2 regions of the Nonomuraea sp. NPDC005730 genome follow, and region 1 is predicted to be linked to the other one. Evidence: riboswitches for the same ligand, from Rfam matches in the RefSeq annotation. Region 1 holds a riboswitch; the other holds the start of a gene.
The links. A riboswitch is a leader RNA that binds a small molecule or an ion and turns the genes downstream of it on or off. The one in region 1 is predicted to bind glycine.
Positions count from the first base shown of each region.

Region 1 (9,079 bases):
CGCAGGCCAGTTCCAGGTGCGCGATGCCGAGCAGCACCCGCAGCCCCGGCAGCTCCCGCGCCGGGGCGAACTCCAGCGCGTCCAGCAGCAGCCCGGCCGCCTCCCCCGGGTCGCCGTACTCCAGCAGCGTCTCGGCGAGCTGGCGGGCCGCGTGCGCGGCGGCCTCGGCGTCGCCGGCGTCGAGGCTCGCGTCGAGGGCGGAGCGCAGCTCCTTGTCGGCCTCCTGCGGGCTGCCGGCCAGCCGGGCCAGCGCGAGGTGCGCCAGCGGGACGTAGGCCGGCGTGCCGACGCCGAGCACGGCCTGCCAGGCGGCCCTGGCCTGGTCGTCGCGGCCCTCGCGCTCGAAGCCCTGGGCCAGGTGGCAGGCGGCCTGGGCGGCGTACTCGGGATGGCCGGTGGCCAGCGCGGTGCGGGCCGCGGCTCGGGCGGCCTCGGTGTCGCCGCGCTCGTCGAGCACCACGGCCAGCCCCACGGCCGCCTGGGCCCGGTCGGGGCTGTCGTGGTCGGCGACCAGCTCGGTCAGTATCGCCGCCGCACCCTCGAGGTCGCCGCCCTCGGCCAGGCGGCGGGCGGTGTCGAGAGGTGGGGTCTCCAGCTCTGAGAACGTCAAGAGAGCTCCTTCCGGCGACGGATCGCACCGAGCCTAACGGCTCGTCGCGATCATGTCTGCTCACTTGACGGTGTAGGACTGGGCCGGGCCCGGCGCGGGCCCCCGGACGGGGACCCGCGGCGGCGGATCAGTCCTCGTACGCCTCCAGCGGCGGGCAGGAGCACACCAGGTTGCGGTCGCCGTACGCCTGGTCGATGCGGCGCACCGGCACCCAGTACTTGCCCTCGCGCAGCGAGGCCACCGGGTAGGCCGCCTCGGTCCGCGAGTACGGGTGGGCCCACTCGTCGGCTGTGACCGACTCGGCCGTGTGCGGCGCGTTGCGCAGCGGGTTGTCGGTCTTGTCGTAGTCGCCGGAGGCCACCTTGGCGATCTCGCCGCGGATGGCGATCATGGCGTCCACGAACCGGTCGAGCTCGTCCAGGTCCTCGCTCTCGGTCGGCTCGATCATCAGCGTCCCGGCCACCGGGAACGACATGGTCGGCGCGTGGAAGCCGTAGTCGATCAGGCGCTTGGCCACGTCGTCGACGGTGACGCCGGTCTCCTTGGTGATCTGGCGCAGGTCCACGATGCACTCGTGGGCCACCAGGCCGCCGCGGCCGGTGTAGAGCACCGGGTAGTGCGGGGCCAGCCGCCGGGCCAGGTAGTTGGCCGACAGGATGGCCTGCTCGGTGGCCGCCGTGAGGCCCTCGGAGCCCATCATCCGCACGTACGCCCACGAGATCGGCAGGATGCCCGCCGAGCCGTACGGGGCGGCCGAGACCGGGCCGACCGGGCTGCCGTCGCGCAGCGGGTGGCCGGGCAGGTAGGCCGCCAGGTGGCCGCGGACCGCGACCGGGCCGACGCCGGGGCCGCCGCCGCCGTGCGGGATGCAGAACGTCTTGTGCAGGTTGAGGTGGGACACGTCGGCGCCGAACTCGCCCGGCTTGGCCAGGCCCACCAGGGCGTTGAGGTTGGCGCCGTCGACGTAGACCTGGCCGCCGGCCTCGTGCACCTTGGCGCAGACCTCGGTGATCGACTCCTCGTACACGCCGTGCGTGGACGGGTACGTCACCATGATCGCGGCGAGCTTCTCGCGGTGCTTGGCGATCTTGGCGTCGAGGTCGGCCAGGTCGATGTTCCCGTCGTTGTCGCAGGCCACGACCACGACCCGCATGCCCGCCATGACGGCGCTGGCCGCGTTCGTGCCGTGGGCCGAGGACGGGATCAGGCACACGTCGCGCCCGGTGTCGCCGTTGGCCTGGTGGTAGGCCCGGATGGCCAGCAGGCCGGCGAACTCGCCCTGGGAGCCGGCGTTCGGCTGGATGGAGACCGCGTCGTAGCCGGTCACCTCGGCCAGCCAGCCCTCCAGGGTGCCGATGAGCTCCCGGTAGCCCTCGGTCTGGGCCTCCGGCGCGTACGGGTGCACGCCGGCGAACTCCGGCCAGGTGATCGGCTCCATCTCGGTGGTCGCGTTCAGCTTCATCGTGCACGAGCCGAGCGGGATCATCGAACGGTCGAGCGCGATGTCCTTGTCCTGGAGCCTGCGCAGGTAGCGCAGCATCGCGGTCTCGGAGCGGTGGCTGTGGAAGACCGGGTGGGTCAGGTAGTCCGACTCGCGCAGCAGCTCGGCCGGCAGCGCGTCGTCCTCCAGCGCCACCTCCTCGCGCTCGACGCCGAAGGCCGCCCACACCTTGACCAGCTCGGCCGCGCCGGTCTTCTCGTCGCAGGCGATCGAGACGTGGTCGTCCCCGGCCTGCCACAGGTTGACGCCCCGCTCGGCGGCGGCGGCCACCACCTCGGCGGCCCTGCCGGGCACGCGGACGAGCACGGTGTCGAAGAACTCGCCGTGCACGACCTCCAGGCCGGCCTCGCGCAGGCCGCCGGCCAGCGCGACGGCGTGCCGGTGCACGCGGTGCGCGATCCGGCGCAGGCCCTCGGGGCCGTGGTAGACGGCGTACATGCCGGCGATCACGGCCAGCAGGACTTGGGCGGTGCAGATGTTGCTGGTGGCCTTCTCGCGGCGGATGTGCTGCTCGCGGGTCTGCAGGGCCAGCCGGTAGGCGGGGTCGCCGTCGACGTCGACCGACACGCCGACCAGGCGGCCGGGCATCTGCCGCTGCAGGCCCTCGCGTACGGACATGTAGGCCGCGTGCGGCCCGCCGAACCCGAAGGAGACGCCGAAGCGCTGGGAGGAGCCGATGGCGATGTCGGCGCCCAGCTCGCCGGGGGCGGCCACGAGCGTGAGGGCCAGCAGGTCGGCGGCGGCCACGACGATCGCGCCCGCCTCGTGCGCCCTGGCGGCCACGTCGCGGAAGTCGCGCAGACGGCCCGAGGCGCCCGGGTACTGGACGAGCACGCCGAAGCACTCGGGCAGCTCGCCGTCGAGGTCGTGCTCGGTCAGCGTGATGCCGAGCGGCTCGGCGCGGGTGGCCAGCACGGCCTTGGTCTGGGGCAGCGTGTCGGCGTCGATCACGAACACGTCGCTCTTGGACCTGCCGGCCCGGCGGGCCAGCGTCATGGCCTCGGCCGCGGCGGTGGCCTCGTCCAGCAGGGACGCGCCGGCGACGTCGAGGCCGGTCAGGTCGGAGACGACCGTCTGGAAGTTCAGCAGCGCCTCCAGACGGCCCTGCGAGATCTCCGGCTGGTACGGCGTGTACGCGGTGTACCAGCCCGGGTTCTCCAGCAGGTTGCGCCGGATGACGGCGGGCGTGACGGTGTCGTAGTAGCCCAGGCCGATCATGGAGGTCAGCACCCGGTTGCGGGAGGCCAGTTCGCGCAGCTCGGCGATGGCCTCGGTCTCGCTCGCGGCGGCCGGCAGCTTGAGCCGGTCCTTGACCCTGATGGCCTCGGGCACGGCCACGGCCACCAGATCGCCGACGGACTCGAAGCCCACGGCCTCGAGCATGCGCTGCTGCTCGGACTCGGATGGGCCGATGTGCCTGGACGAGAACGGCGGAGCGGACAGGTCGGTCATGGAGGTTGCCTCCCGAGGCTTGGAGACCGGCGCCAGGGCGCGGGCGAGTGCCGGATCTCCCCCTCTGTCATCGCGACGTCATCGCGACCTGAGAGCTTCACCCCACCGTGGGGCTTGCACCGTCGGTGAGGTGCGCCTGGCGGGCGCACCTGCTTTCCAGAGTTGCCTCACCCGAGCGGTACGGGATGCCTGAGAGATTCCGGGGAGGGTTGCTCCTTCGGCGCCCCAGGACCGAAGCCCAGGGACTCTCCCGCACGGGGTCATCAGCCTTACTCTGTCCTAGATTACTACGGTGTGTTCAGCGGTTCAGCTCACCCCGTGCGGCGTGCACGGCGCCGCTTGGCGAGCTCGTCAGCGGGATGGTCGGCCGGGACGGTGTCCTCGACCGCCGCCCGTTCCCCCGGCAGCTCCGCGAGGGAGCCCTCGACCTCTCGCCAGACCCGGCCGAGCGCGATGCCGAACACGCCCTGGCCGCCCTGGAGGAGATCGATCACCTCGTCGGCCGAGGTGCACTCGTAGACGCTGACGCCGTCGCTCATGAGCGTGATCTGCGCGAGGTCGGCGACCCCGCGGTCACGCAGGTGCTGCACCGCGGTGCGGATCTGCTGCAACGACACCCCGGTGTCGAGCAGCCGCTTGACGACCTTGAGCACCAGGATGTCGCGGAAGCTGTAGAGCCGCTGCGAGCCCGAGCCGTGCGCGGCTCTTATCGTGGGCTCGACCAGGCCCGTGCGTGCCCAGTAGTCGAGCTGCCTGTAGGTGATGCCGGCCGCCGAGCAGGCTGTTGGCCCGCGATAACCGATGTCGTCGGGCAGTGTCGCGGGCTGCTCGTCGAAGAGCAGGCCCTGCTCTCCGGCACGCTGCCGCGCGCTCTCGCGCCGCACCGGATCTTCCTGGCCGGCCGTCTTTCCCTCGCCGCTGCTGACCGCCACGCGGACCTCCGGCTTTCTCTCATCCCATGGCCTGATCTGGGGGTTCGTAAAGGGCGACCACGGGTTTCACTTGCACCGTAGGACCGTGACCATGCTCAGTCAACGATCCGGCTCGGCGCGTCGTGAAGCGTAAATGCACTGAAATACCTACCCCGCCCTGCCGAAGTCCTCGGGAGTGATCGTGTCAAGGAACTCCCTGAACTTCTCCACCTCGTCCTCCTGGTCGTCAGGGATGATCACACCGGCCTCCTGGACGACCTCTTCGCTGGCGAAGATGCGCGCGCCGGTGCGCAGCGCCAGGGCGATCGAGTCGGAGGGCCGGGCGCTGACCTCCACTCCGTTGGAGAACACCAGGTCGGCGAAGAAGATGCCGTCACGCAGGGCCACGATGTTGACTGCGCGCAGCCCGACGCCGAGCGCGCTCAGCACGTCCCTGAACAGGTCGTGGGTGAGCGGCCGGGGCGGCGGCTCCTCGGCCTGCGCCAGGGCGATCGCGGTCGCCTCGGTCATGCCGATCCAGATCGGAAGGAACCGTTCCCCGTGTGCCTCCTTGAGCAAGACGATCGGCTGATTTGTGGGCATCTCAACTCGAACGCCCACGACCTCCATCTGCAACACGGGCTGCTCCGTATTCGACCGGCCGGTCGCCCGGCACAGCTGTTGACTGGGTCGTTTCTGCTACACGCTTATGCATTTCAACGTAACACCCGGCAGGCCTGGAATGTGCCCCGGCCTTCCAGCTCTGTGCCCTCAGCGGCCCAGGACAGACCTGACGCCGACGCGGACCAGGGAGGCGTGCAGATCGAGCAGGAGCGTGGACAACTCCCTGGCCGCCTCGTCGGCCTCGCCGATGGCGCCGGGCGCGCGGCGCTTGAGTATGGGCGCGACGGTCTGCTCGACCAGCCCGCACTCCCGCTCGGCGGCGACCTTGACCGCGCGCAGGTGGCGGGCGTGCAGGCCGAAGCGGGCCAGGGCGCCGACGCTGCGCGCGATCTTCAGCGCCTCCTCGTCGTAGCGCCTGGCCACGGGGGCGAGCAGGCCGTAGTCCTCCAGCTCGGCGAGGGTCTCCTCGTCGATGCCGGCCGCCTCCAGCAGCTGGGCCCGGTCGTACCGGATCTCCTGGGTCTGCTGCACCGCGCGCGGACGGCCGAAGCTCTCGGCCATCTTGTCCTTGATCACCCGCAGCGGCAGGTAGTGGTCGCGCTGCTCGGTCAGGATGAAACGCAACTGCTCGACGTGGAGATGGGTGAACTTGCGGTAGCCCGAGGGGCTGCGCTCGGGCTCGATCAGCCCCTCGCCCTCCAAGAAGCGGATCTTGGACACGGTGACGTCGGGGAACTCGCCCTGCAGCAGGGCGAGCACCTCCCCGATGCTCATGTGCGAGCGTGCCGCCTGTGAGCTCATGCGCCGGCGTTGACCCTCATCAGGAAGACGAGGCGGAACTTGCCGATCTGCACCTCGTCTCCGGAGTGCAGGGGAACCTCCTCGATGCGCTCCCGGTTGACGTAGGTGCCGTTGAGGCTGCCCACGTCGCGTACGGAGAACTGGCCGCCGCGGTGGCGGTAGAACTCGACGTGGCGGCGGGAGACGGTGATGTCGTCGAGGAAGATGTCGCTCTCCGGGTGGCGCCCGGTCGTGGTGAGGTCTTTGTCCAGCCGGAACCGGCTGCCCTGGTTGGGCCCTCTGGTCACCGTGAGCAACGCCGTGCCGGGCGGGAGCTGTTCGACCAGCGCCCGTTCGGCCAGGAGCATGTCGCCTGTCTCAGCCTCGTACGCCTCGATTCCCGCGACCGAGATCGTCGACGTGGTGTCCCCGGAGACCTCGGGTCTGGTCAGCGGTGACCCACAGCGGGAACAGAAACGGGCATCCTCGGGGTTGGCGTGCCCGCACTGCGTGCAGTAGACGCTCGGCATCGATCGGCTCGGCCTCCTACCGCGAAGACGCGGCGACGGTGCTGGGGACGCGCCTGCCTTCGCTCTTCAAGTTTGCGAATGCCGCAACTTACGCTGATCAGCGGCAAAGGTCAAGGCGGGGCGCTGGACTGCGGTTCGGACGCTGACAAAGTTACCGCCGCCCCCACCCCGTGGTCCATGCCGCCGCGCGTTTCTACATTACGATCTTGCGGCACTCCGCGCGCACATCTCGGGCGACGGCTTTTCCGCTACTCTACGTGATCAGACGGCTGCCCGCTCGACCACGCGGGCCCAGCGTTCGAGCAGCGCCTGCGCGCCGTCCATGTCGGGGGCCTCGGCCCACAGGTCGGTGACCGGCTCGGCGGCGGCCGGCAGGATCAGCACCCACGACCCGTCGTCGCGGGCGACCCGCACGCCGTCGGTGGTGTCCACGCGCCAGCCGTCGGGCTCGGCCTCGGCGGCCTCGATGACCGAGCGCATGACCGCGCCCTTGGCCGCCCACTGGGTCGGGACGCTCCGCCGCAGCAGCTTGACCTCGGGGATCCTGGCGTCGATCTGGCTGAGCGACAGCCGGGTGCGGGCCACCAGCCCCAGCAGGCGCATGAACGCGGCCAGGCCGTCGATGGCCGGGCTGAACTCCGGCACGACGAACCCGCCGCGCCCGTCGGCCGCGAAGATCATGTCGGGCCCCTGGGCGGCGGAGGTCAGGGCGTCGAGCGCGGTCGAGGTCCACTGCACCTGCACGCCGTGGAAGCGGCAGACCTGCTCGGCGACCCGCGTGGTGGTGACCGGCAGGGCCACCCGGCCGCCCCGGCGCTCGGCCGCCACCAGGTCCAGCACGACCAGCAGGGCGCGTTCCTCGCTGATGAGCTGGCCGGTCTCGTCCACCAGCGCGATGCGTTCGCCGACCGGGTCGAAGCGCACGCCGAACGCCGCCCGCGAGGAGCTGACCAGCTCCGACAGGCGTTGCAGGTCGCGGCGGCGCTCGGCCAGCGTCTCGGTGGGCGAGACGTCGTCCAGCCGGGCGTTGACGGTGAGCACCTCGACGCCGGCGCGGCTGAGCAGCGTCGGCATCACCAGGGAGGAGGTGCCGCCGGCGCAGTCGACCACGACCTTCATGTCCTTGACGCCGGTGACGCCGATGGCCCGCATCAGCTCGTGCGTGTAGCCCTCGACGGCCCTGGCCGGGTAGTGCAGCTCGGCGATCTCTCCGGGGAAGGCCCGCCGGTACTCCTGGCGGGAGAAGACGCGCTCCAGCTTGCGCTGGGCGGCCGGGGGCAGGTCGGCGCCGCGGTCGTCCATGATGACGATGTCGACGCTCTGCGGGTCGCCGGGCGTGGTGCGCAGGGCGATGCCGCCGGCGGCCGACTCGCGGGCGGTGTGGAAGCGGGCCACGGGCAGCGGCGCGGCCTCCAGGTCCAGGACGTTGATCGCGGCGGCGGTCAGGGCGCCGATGACGGCCCGCTTGAGCGCCCTGGCGGCCAGGGAGCAGTCGCGGGAGGTGACGACGTAGGCGCCCTTGCGCAGGGTGGTGGCGTACGCGCCGGCCAGCCGGACGCACAGCTCGGCGGTGATCTCGACGTTGACCAGGCCGCTGACCCCGCGCGGGCCGAACAGGTTGCGCTGTCCGCGCGACTCCCAGATGACGCTGGTGTTGACCACCGCGCCGGCCTCGATGGTCTTGAACGGGTAGACCTTGACGCCGCTGGAGACGTACGCCTCGGCCTCGATGACGCATTCGTCGCCGATGACGGCGTTCTCCTCGACGCGGGCGCCGCCCATGACGTCGGTGCTCTTGCCGATCACGCAGCCGCGCAGGTGGGCGCCGGGACCGAGGTAGACGTTGTCGTGGACGACCGCGCGGTGCAGGAAGGCGCCCTCGCGCACGACCGCGTTGTTGCCGAGCACGGTGTACTCGCGCAGTTCGGCGCCCGCCTCCACCTTGGCGTAGTCGCCGATCAGCAGCGGGCCCTTCAGGACGGCGTCGGGGTCGACCGTGGCCGAGTCGGCCACCCAGACGCCCGGGGAGAGCTCGAAGCCGCCGATGTCGACGCGGACCCGGCCGGACAGCGCGTCGGCCTGGGCCTTGAGGTAGCTGGCGTGGGTGCCGACGTCCTCCCAGTAGCCGGCGGCGACGTAACCGTAGATGGGGGCGCCGCGTTCCAGGAGGGCGGGGAAGACGTCTGATGACCAGTCGACCGGTTCGCCGTCGGCCACGGCGTCGAGGATCTCGGGCTCCATGACGTAGATGCCGGTGTTGACGGTGTCGGAGAAGACCTGGCCCCAGGTGGGCTTCTCCAGGAACCGCTGAACGCGTCCGCTCTCGTCGAGGATGATGATCCCGAATTCGAGCGGGTTGGGAACGCGTTTCAGACCGATGGTGACAAGAGCCGAATTTTCGCGATGAAAGCGGATCATGTCGGATAAGTCGATATCTGTGAGGGCGTCACCGGAGATGACCAGGAAGCGGTCGTCGCGCAGGCGGGCGGCGGCGTTCTTGACGCTGCCCGCGGTGCCGAGCGGCAGGTCCTCCGTGGCGTACTGGAGGTTCATGCCCAGCTCGTCGCCGTCGCCGAAGTAGTTGCGCACGAGGGCGGCCAGGAACTGCAGGGTGACGACCGTCTCGGTGATGCCGTGCCGTTTGAGCAGGCGCAGGACGTGTTCCATGATC
Region 1 covers NZ_JBEXYK010000060.1:51,266-60,344, reverse strand. The annotation lists gene ABZ444_RS41410 (hypothetical protein) at 1-610, opposite strand, end outside; gene gcvP (aminomethyl-transferring glycine dehydrogenase) at 738-3,563, opposite strand; glycine riboswitch at 3,730-3,826, opposite strand; gene ABZ444_RS41400 (MerR family transcriptional regulator) at 3,875-4,495, opposite strand; gene ABZ444_RS41395 (bifunctional nuclease family protein) at 4,643-5,113, opposite strand; gene ABZ444_RS41390 (MerR family transcriptional regulator) at 5,246-5,872, opposite strand; gene ABZ444_RS41385 (FHA domain-containing protein) at 5,896-6,408, opposite strand; gene ABZ444_RS41380 (mannose-1-phosphate guanyltransferase) at 6,670-9,079, opposite strand, start outside.

Region 2 (9,079 bases), on a different contig from region 1:
GGTCGGCGTCATCGTGCCGTGGAACTTCCCGATGCTGATCATGTCGTGGGGCGTCGCCCCGGCGCTGGCGGCGGGCAACACGGTGATCGTCAAGCCGGCGGAATGGACTCCGCTCACGGCGCTGAGGCTGGCCGAGCTGGCCCTGGCGGCGGGTCTCCCCGAGGGGGTGCTCCAGGTGCTGCCCGGGGCAGGGGAGGTCGCGGGGGCCCGGCTGGTCGAGCATCCCGGTGTGGCCAAGATCGTGTTCACCGGTTCGACCGAGGTGGGCAAGGAGATCGCCGCGAAGGCGGCGGCGCAGGTCAAGCGGGTGACGCTGGAGCTGGGCGGCAAGTCCGCGAACATCGTCTTCGCCGACTCGGATCTCGAAAAAGCGGCAAAAACCGCCCCTTATGCGGTCTTCGACAACTCCGGCCAGGACTGCTGTGCCCGCTCGCGCATCCTCGTCCAGGCCGAGGTGTACGACGAGTTCCTGGAGCGCCTGTCGGCGGCGGTGCGCGGCGTCAAGGTCGGCGACCCGCTCGACGAGTCCACCGAGATGGGCCCGCTGATCAGCGCCGAGCACCTGGAACGCGTCCGCGGCTTCGTCGAGGGCACGCCCTACCTCCAGGGCGACTGCCCCCAGGGCAAGGGCTACTGGTTCCCGCCAACCGTGCTCACCTCGAAGGTCACCGACCGCGCCTTCACCGAGGAGATCTTCGGCCCGGTCGTGTCGGTGGTGCCGTTCACCGACGAGGCCGAGGCCGTGCGCATCGCCAACGACACCCCGTACGGGCTGAGCGGGTCCATCTGGACGCGCGACGTCGGGCGGGCGCTGCGGGTGGCCCGCGCGGTGGAGTCGGGCGCCCTGTCGGTGAACTCGCACTCCTCGGTGCGCCACTGGACCCCGTTCGGCGGCTTCAAGCAGTCCGGCCTCGGCCGGGAGCTCGGCCCCGACGCCCTGACTGCCTTCACCGAGACCAAGAACGTCTTCATATCCTGGGAGTAGGGACAACAGTGCAGCGATTGCAGGACCGGGTGGCCGTGATCACGGGCGCGGGCAGCGGCATCGGGCTGGCCACGGCGCGCAGGTTCGCGCAGGAGGGCGCGAAGGTCGTCTGCGTCGACATCGACGAGGACGCCGGGGCCAAGGCCGCGGGCGAGGTCGGCGGCCTCTTCGTCAAGGCCGACGTGACCAGCGAGGACGACGTCGTCCGGATGTTCGCCACGGCCCACGAGACCTACGGCGGCGTGGACATCGCCTTCAACAACGCCGGCATCTCGCCGCCCGACGACGACTCGATCCTGGAGACCGGCCTCGACGCCTGGCGCCGCGTCCAGGAGGTGAACCTGACCAGCGTGTACCTGTGCTGCAAGCACGCCATCCCGTACATGCGGCGGCAGGGCAAGGGGTCGATCATCAACACCGCGTCGTTCGTGGCGGTGATGGGGTCGGCCACGTCGCAGATCTCGTACACGGCCTCCAAGGGCGGCGTGCTGGCGATGTCGCGCGAGCTGGGCGTGCAGTTCGCCCGCGAGGGCATCCGGGTCAACGCGCTGTGCCCGGGGCCGGTGAACACGCCGCTGCTGCAGGAGCTGTTCGCCAAGGACCCCGAGCGGGCCCAGCGGCGCCTGGTGCACATCCCGGTGGGCCGCTTCGCCGAGGCGTCGGAGATCGCCGCCGCCGTGGCGTTCCTGGCCAGCGACGACGCCTCCTTCATCACGGGGGCCGAGTTCCTGGTGGACGGCGGCATCTCCGGCGCGTACGTGACGCCGCTGTGACCCGTCCGGTCATCGGCGTCACGACGTACGTCGAGCCCGCCCGGTTCACCGTGTGGGACCTGCCCGTCGCGCTGCTGCCGTACATGTACGTCGAGAAGATCGTCCAGGCCGGCGGGCAGCCCGTGCTGCTGCCGCCGGCCGGCGATCCCGCCCAGGTCGTGGGGCGGCTCGACGGTCTCGTCCTGGCCGGCGGCGGCGACGTCGACCCGGCCAGGTACGGCCGGGCGGCGCACGAGCGCACCGGTTACGTCCGGGAGTTCCGGGACGAGGCCGAGTTCGCCCTGCTGGCGGCGGCCCTGGCGGCCGGGCTGCCGTTCCTGGGCATCTGCCGAGGGCTCCAGGTGCTCAACGTGCTGCTCGGCGGCACCCTGCACCAGCACCTGCCCGATGTGACCGGGCACACCGGCCACTCCCCCGCGCCCGGCGAGTTCGGCCACCTGCCGGTCACGCCCGTCCCCGGCAGCCGCCTGGCCAAGGCGCTCGGCACGCAACCGGTGGCGGTCCCGCACTACCACCACCAGGCCGTCGACCGGCTCGCCCCCGGCCTCACGGTCACCGCCACGGCAGGCGACGGGACGATCGAGGCGGTGGAGCTCGACTCCGGCGGGTTCGCGGTGGCGGTCCAGTGGCACCCGGAGGCGGGCGACGGACCGGCGCTCTTCGAGGCGTTCACGGCGGCCTGCTGAGACCGTTACTGGAAAGCTTCTTTACCTTTTCTGCGCCCTAAAATCGCGCGAAATCCCAGCTCAAAGGGCCATACCACCACGTTATAGGAAACTTGTTGGGTACCGGGTCGCGCCATCCCGGTGTCACCCTGTGTTCATCCCCAGCCGGCCGGGGCTCTTCCACTCCACACCCCCCTGAGGAGCCAGAGAGTGAACCCCAAACTCAGGTTGGGGGCTGCCGCAATGCTCGCGCTAGCCCTGACCACCAGCTCGCTGGTGGGCGCCACGAGCGCCACAGCCCAAGCGTCGCAGGTGGCCGATCCTCCCAGCCCCGACGAGCGCAGGAACGCGATCGCCACCGCACACAACGCGATCCTGGCCGACTCGGCGGCATTGCTGGCATCCGAGCAGGACACGTTCACGCTGACGTCGACCGTCGAAGGCGTCCGCGGCCTGCAGTACCTGACCTACGCCCGTAACCACGCGGGCCTGCCCGTCTACGGCGGCGACGTGGTCGTCGCCACGGACGCCTCCGGCGCGGTGGTCGACACGGTCGCCACCGGGCAGCGCACGAAGATCGGGATCGGCACGAAGGCGAAGGTGACCGCGGCCCAGGCCGCCGTGACGGCCAGGGCCAAGGTGGCCAGGGTCGAGACCGTCGCCACGCCCGTGCTGTCCGTGCACGCCGCCACGAAGACCCCGCGGCTGGCCTACGAGGTCCTGGTCACCGGCGCCAACGCCACCGGTCACGAGACCAAGCTCCATGTCTACGTGGACGCCCTCACCGGCAAGGTCATCGACGAGTGGGACGAGGTGCGCGACGGCACCGGCAACAGCTACTACGTCGGCACCGTCACCATCGACACCAGCCCCTCGTACACGATGCGCGACCCCCGCAGGAGCGGTGTCGCGTGCGGCGGCCAGAACGGCTCGCCGTACACGAAGACCACCGACACCTGGGGCAACGGCTCGGGCACGAACCTGGAGACCGCCTGCGTCGACGCGCTCTACGCCGCGCAGCGGGAATGGGACATGCTGAGCGCCTGGCTCGGCCGCAGCGGCATCAACGGCCAGGGCGGCGGCTACCCGGCCCGCGTCGGCCTGGCCGACGTCAACGCCTACTGGAACGGCCAGTACGGCTCCTTCGGCCACAACTCCGCCAACTCCCAGCAGCTCACGTCGATGGACGTGGTCGGCCACGAGTTCGGCCACGGCATCTTCCAGTTCACCAGCGGCGGCTCGGGCAGCGGCAACGAGGCCGGCGGCATGAACGAGTCCACCGGCGACATCTTCGGCGCGCTCACCGAGGCGTACGCCAACAACCCGAACGACCCGCCGGACTACCTGGTCGGCGAGGAGGTCAACCTCTCCGGGGCCGGGCCGATCCGCAACATGTACAACCCGTCGGCCCTCAGCCACCCGAGCTGCTACAGCGCCTCCATCCCGAACACCGAGGTGCACGCGGCGGCCGGCCCGCAGAACCACTGGTTCTACCTCGTGGCCGAGGGCACCAACCCCTCGGGCAAGCCCGCGAGCAGCCGCTGCGACAACGGCGCCGCGATCACCGGCATCGGCATCCGCAAGGCCGGTGAGGTGTTCATGTCCGCGCTGAACACGAAGACCCAGCCGTGGACGCACGCCAAGGCCAGGGTCGCCACCCTCCAGGCCGCCAAGACCCTGTACCCGGGCAGCTGCACCGAGTTCAACGTGGTCAAGAACGCCTGGGACGGCGTCAGCGTACGGGCCCAGTCCGGCGAGCCGAGCTGCACCCAGGGCAGCAACGACTTCTCGGTCAACCTGAACCCCGCCTCCGGCAGCGTCACTCCGGGTCAGAGCACCACGACCACGGTCAGCACCACCGTGACCGGCGGCTCGGCGCAGTCGATCACCCTGCGGGCCGGCACCCTGCCGACCGGCGTGACCGCCTCGTTCAGCCCGGCCACCATCACCGCGGGGCAGAGCTCCACGCTGACGATCACCACCTCGGCGAGCAGCCCGCAGGGCAACCACTCGATCGCGATCACGGCCGACGGCGCCGACGTCGACCGGCAGGCCACCTACAACCTGCAGATCGGGCAGAGCTCGCCGAACGACTACTCCTTCGGCGTGACCCCGTCGTCGGCCTCGGTGCAGGCCGGTCAGTCGGCCACCGCCACGGTCAGCACGCAGGTCACCGCCGGTCAGGCGCAGAGCATCGCGCTGTCGGCGAGCAACGTGCCCGCGGGCGTGACGGTCAGCTTCAGCCCGTCCACGATCACCGCCGGGCAGTCGTCCACGGTGACGTTCGCGACCACGAGCGGCGTGACGCCCAGCACGTACACGATCAGCCTGAACGCCGACGGCGCGAGCGCCGACCACTCGGCCTCCTTCAGCCTGACGGTGGGCGGCGGCCAGGGCACCACGTGGCAGACGTACACGGCCTACACGGCCGGACAGACCGTCACCTACCAGGGCACCAGCTACCGCTGCCTGCAGTCTCACACGAGCCTGCCGGGCTGGGAGCCGCCCAACACCCCTGCCCTCTGGCAGCCGGTCTAAGTCGCAATACCTGGGCGGCCACGCCGGGGTGGCCGCCCAACCCCCTTGAGGAGCCACAGATCGTGAACGCCATGCTCAGGCTGGGCGCCGCGGCCACCGCCGCGTTGGCCCTGACCCTCACCACGCCGGCCGGACCGGCCGGCGCCGCCGCCGACCCCGCGCCCGACATCCCCGTCGCGAACGTGACGGCGCATCTGAGCCAGTTGCAGTCCATCGCCACGAGCAACGGCGGCAACCGCGCCTCGGGCAGGCCGGGCTTCACCGCCTCGATGAACTACATCAAGGGCAAGCTCGACGCGGCCGGCTTCACCACCCGCGTGCAGAGCTTCAGCGGCGGCAGCAACCTGATCGCCGACTGGCCGGGCGGCCCCGCCAACCAGACCGTGATGCTCGGCGCCCACCTCGACAGCGTCGCGGCCGGCCCCGGGATCAACGACAACGGTTCCGGCTCGGCCGCGCTCCTGGAGAACGCCCTCACCCTGGCCGCCCGCAGGCCCACCCTCACCAAGCACGTGCGGTTCGGCTGGTGGGGCGCCGAAGAGGCGGGCATGGTCGGGTCCAGGTACTACGTGCAGAACGGCGGCGCGAGCGGCGTCGAGGTGTACCTGAACTTCGACATGATCGCCTCGACCAACGCCGGCTACTTCGTCTACGACGACGACGCGGCGATCCAGCGCACCTTCAACGACTACTTTGCCACCATCGGCCTGCAGACCGAGGGTGACAGGGAGGGCGACGGCCGCAGCGACCACGCCTCGTTCAAGAGCGCGGGCGTCCGGGTCGGCGGCCTGGCCACGGGGGCCGGGGCGGTCAAGAGCTCGGCCCAGGCCGCCAGGTGGGGCGGCTCGGCCGGGCAGCCGTTCGACCGCTGCTACCACAGCGCCTGCGACAGCTACCCGAGCGCCGTCAACACCACGGCGCTCGACCGCAACTCCGACGCCATCGCGTACGCCATATGGAAGCTCGCCGTGGGCACCAGCACGCCCACGGAGAACGACTACTCGATCTCGGTGGCCCCGTCGTCGGCATCGGTCCAGGCCGGTCAGTCGGCTACCGCGGCGGTCAGTACCCAGGTCACGTCCGGCCAGGCGCAGAGCATCGCGCTCTCCGCCGGGAACGTGCCGAGCGGGGTCACCGTCTCCTTCAGCCCGTCCACTGTGCAGGCGGGTCAGTCGTCCACCGTCACGATCGCCACCACCAGCGGCGTCGCGGCGGGGACGTACACCATAGGGATCAACGGCGACGGGGCGACGGCGGACCACTCCGCGTCCTTCACCCTGACCGTCGGAGGGGACGGCCAGGGCACCACCTGGACGGCCTACAAGTCGTACACGGCCGGAGACGTCGTCACCTATCAGGGGGTCAGCTACCGCTGCCTCCAGGCGCACACCAGCCTGCCGGGCTGGGAGCCGCCGAACGTGCCCGCCCTCTGGGCGCGGGCCTGATCCTCGGGCCTGACCTATAGGGCCTGATCCATGGGGCCTGATTCATAGGGCCTGATCCTCGCGCGGGCCGGTCGCCACCGGCCCGCCCCCGAGCTGCCGCGTGCGAGCTGACCTGCCATGACCGGCTCGCGCGCGGCCACCAACGCGGCCGCGACCCCGCCTCTCCGGGGCCGCGGCCGCTTTTCGCTGCGTGCGGGATGTCGCGGATGCTGCGGATGGCAGGGGGCGAAGCGCGACAACACCCCCATGACGGCACTAGGCTGACGGACATCACCGGCGAAACCGTGCGGGAGAGCACCCTGACAGCCGGTCAGGGTCCCTGAAGGAGCAAGCCCTCCCCGCGAACCTCTCAAGGCAAAGGACCGCGCGGCAGCCCTGTAAGGCGTTCTTACGGGGAGGTGACCTCTGGAAAGCAGGCCCTCGGGGCCTCGCCGAAGGTGAAAGTCCGGTAAAACTCGGGCGAAGCTCTCAGGCATCCATGACAGAGGGGGAGGATGCTGGCATCCAATCCTGTCCTGAGGTGCGACAAATGTCCCGACCTACGCCGCTACGAGACGTCCACGAGGCCCTAGGCGCCACGCTGACCGACTTCGCCGGATGGCTCATGCCGCTCCGGTACGGCAGCGAGTCGGCGGAGCACAAAGCCGTCCGCGAGGCGGCCGGGCTGTTCGACCTCTCGCACATGGGCGAGATCTTCCTGACCGGTCCGCAGGCCGCAGAGGCCCTCGACTACGCCCTGGTCGGCCACCTGTCGGCGCTCGCGCCCGGCCGGGCCAGGTACACGATGATCGTGGACGAGCGCGGCGGGGTGCTCGACGACCTCATCGTCTACCGGCTGGCGGACGAGGAGTTCATGGTGGTGGCCAACGCCTCGAACTCCGACAAGGTCGCGGATGAGCTGAAAAATCGTACTAAGTCGTATGACACGGCGGTCGATGACCGCTCCCAGCAGTACGCCCTCATCGCGATCCAGGGCCCGAAGGCCCAGGAGATCCTGGCCACGCTCACCGACGCCGACCTCGGCGGCCTCAAGTACTACGCGGGCCTGCCCGGCGTGGTCGACGGCCGCCAGGCGCTCATCGCCCGCACCGGCTACACCGGCGAGGACGGCTTCGAGCTGTTCGTCGCCAACCAGGACGCCGTGCCGCTCTGGCGCGCCCTGGAGGCGGCGGGCGAGCCGCACGGGCTCAGGGCCGCCGGTCTGTCCAGCCGCGACACCCTCAGGCTGGAGGCCGGCATGCCGCTCTACGGCAACGAGCTGAGCTCCGACCTGACCCCGTTCGACGCGGGGCTGGGCAGAGTGGTGAAATTCGACAAGCCCGGTGACTTCGTCGGCAGGGCGGCACTGGAGGCGGTCAAGGACGACCAGCCCCGCCGCCGCCTCGTCGGCCTGGTCGCCCAGGGCCGCCGGGTGCCGCGTCACGGCTACCCGGTCACCCGCGACGGCGCCGTCGTCGGCGAGGTCACCAGCGGTGCGCCCTCCCAGACCCTGGGCAAGCCCATCGCGATGGCCTACGTGGACGCCGGAGCCGACACAGGTCTGGCCGTGGACATCCGGGGCAGCCATGAACCTATGGACCTGGTCGAGCTGCCCTTCTACAGGAGGAACAAGTGAGCAACATCCCTGACGACCTGAACTACACCAAGGAGCACGAGTGGGTGTCGGGCGTGGACGACGGCATCACCGTGACCGTCGGCATCACGGCCTTCGCCGCCGAGGCTCTTGGTGACGTCGTCTTCGTGCAGCTCCCCGAGGTCGGTTCGACCGTCGAGGCGGGTGACTCGGTCGGCGAGGTGGAGTCCACCAAGTCGGTGAGCGAGATCTACGCGCCCGTCGGCGGCGAGATCGTCGAGGTGAACGCGGCCGTGTCCGACGACCCGTCGCTGGCCAACAGCGACCCGTACGGCGACGGCTGGATGTTCCGTGTCCGCATGGAGGGCGACGCGGAGGACCTGCTGTCCGCCGAGGAGTACACGGCGCTCACCTCAGGCGAGTCCTGACACCAACGCCGGGGCCCGCGGCGGGCCCCGGCACTTCCTGAACTGAAGGGCGCCATCAATGGCGATCAGCGTCTTCGACCTCTTCAAGATCGGCATCGGACCGTCCAGCTCCCACACCGGCGGCCCGATGGCCGCCGCGCACAAGTTCGCCCGCGGGCTGCACGACGACGGCCTGCTCCCCCGCGTGGCCCGCGTCGAGGTCATCCTGTACGGCTCGCTCGGCCTGACCGGCAAGGGCCACGGCAGCGACAAGGCGGTGCTGCTCGGCCTGTCCGGTGAGAAGCCGGAGCTGGTCGACGTCGACTCCGTCGACGCCCGCCTGGCCGAGATGCGCGCCTCGGGCACGGTCAACCTCTACGGCGAGCACGAGATCCCCTTCGTCGTGGGCCAGGACCTCGTCTTCGAACGCAAGATCTCCCTGCCCGAGCACCCCAACGGCATGCGCTTCACCGCCCGTGACGAGCAGGGCGAGACCGTGCGCGAGAAGGTCTACTTCTCCGTCGGCGGCGGCTTCGTCGTGGACGAGAAGGCCACCGGCGCCGACCGGATCAAGCCCGACGACACCGTCCTGCCCTACCCGTTCGCCTCGGGCGATGAGCTGCTCAAGCACTGCTCGAACACCGGCCTGTCGATCTCCGCCCTGATGCTGGAGAACGAGAAGGCGTTCGGGCG
Region 2 covers NZ_JBEXYK010000008.1:27,716-36,794, reverse strand. The annotation lists gene ABZ444_RS13340 (aldehyde dehydrogenase family protein) at 1-985, shown strand, start outside; gene ABZ444_RS13335 (3-oxoacyl-ACP reductase) at 994-1,758, shown strand; gene ABZ444_RS13330 (gamma-glutamyl-gamma-aminobutyrate hydrolase family protein) at 1,755-2,444, shown strand; gene ABZ444_RS13325 (M4 family metallopeptidase) at 2,667-4,961, shown strand; gene ABZ444_RS13320 (M28 family peptidase) at 5,033-6,406, shown strand; glycine riboswitch at 6,684-6,781, shown strand; glycine riboswitch at 6,802-6,901, shown strand; gene gcvT (glycine cleavage system aminomethyltransferase GcvT) at 6,936-8,021, shown strand; gene gcvH (glycine cleavage system protein GcvH) at 8,018-8,407, shown strand; gene ABZ444_RS13305 (L-serine ammonia-lyase) at 8,466-9,079, shown strand, end outside.
Region 2: linked by a shared signal. The riboswitch ahead of gcvT (glycine cleavage system aminomethyltransferase GcvT) and the one ahead of gcvP (aminomethyl-transferring glycine dehydrogenase) in region 1 are both predicted to bind glycine.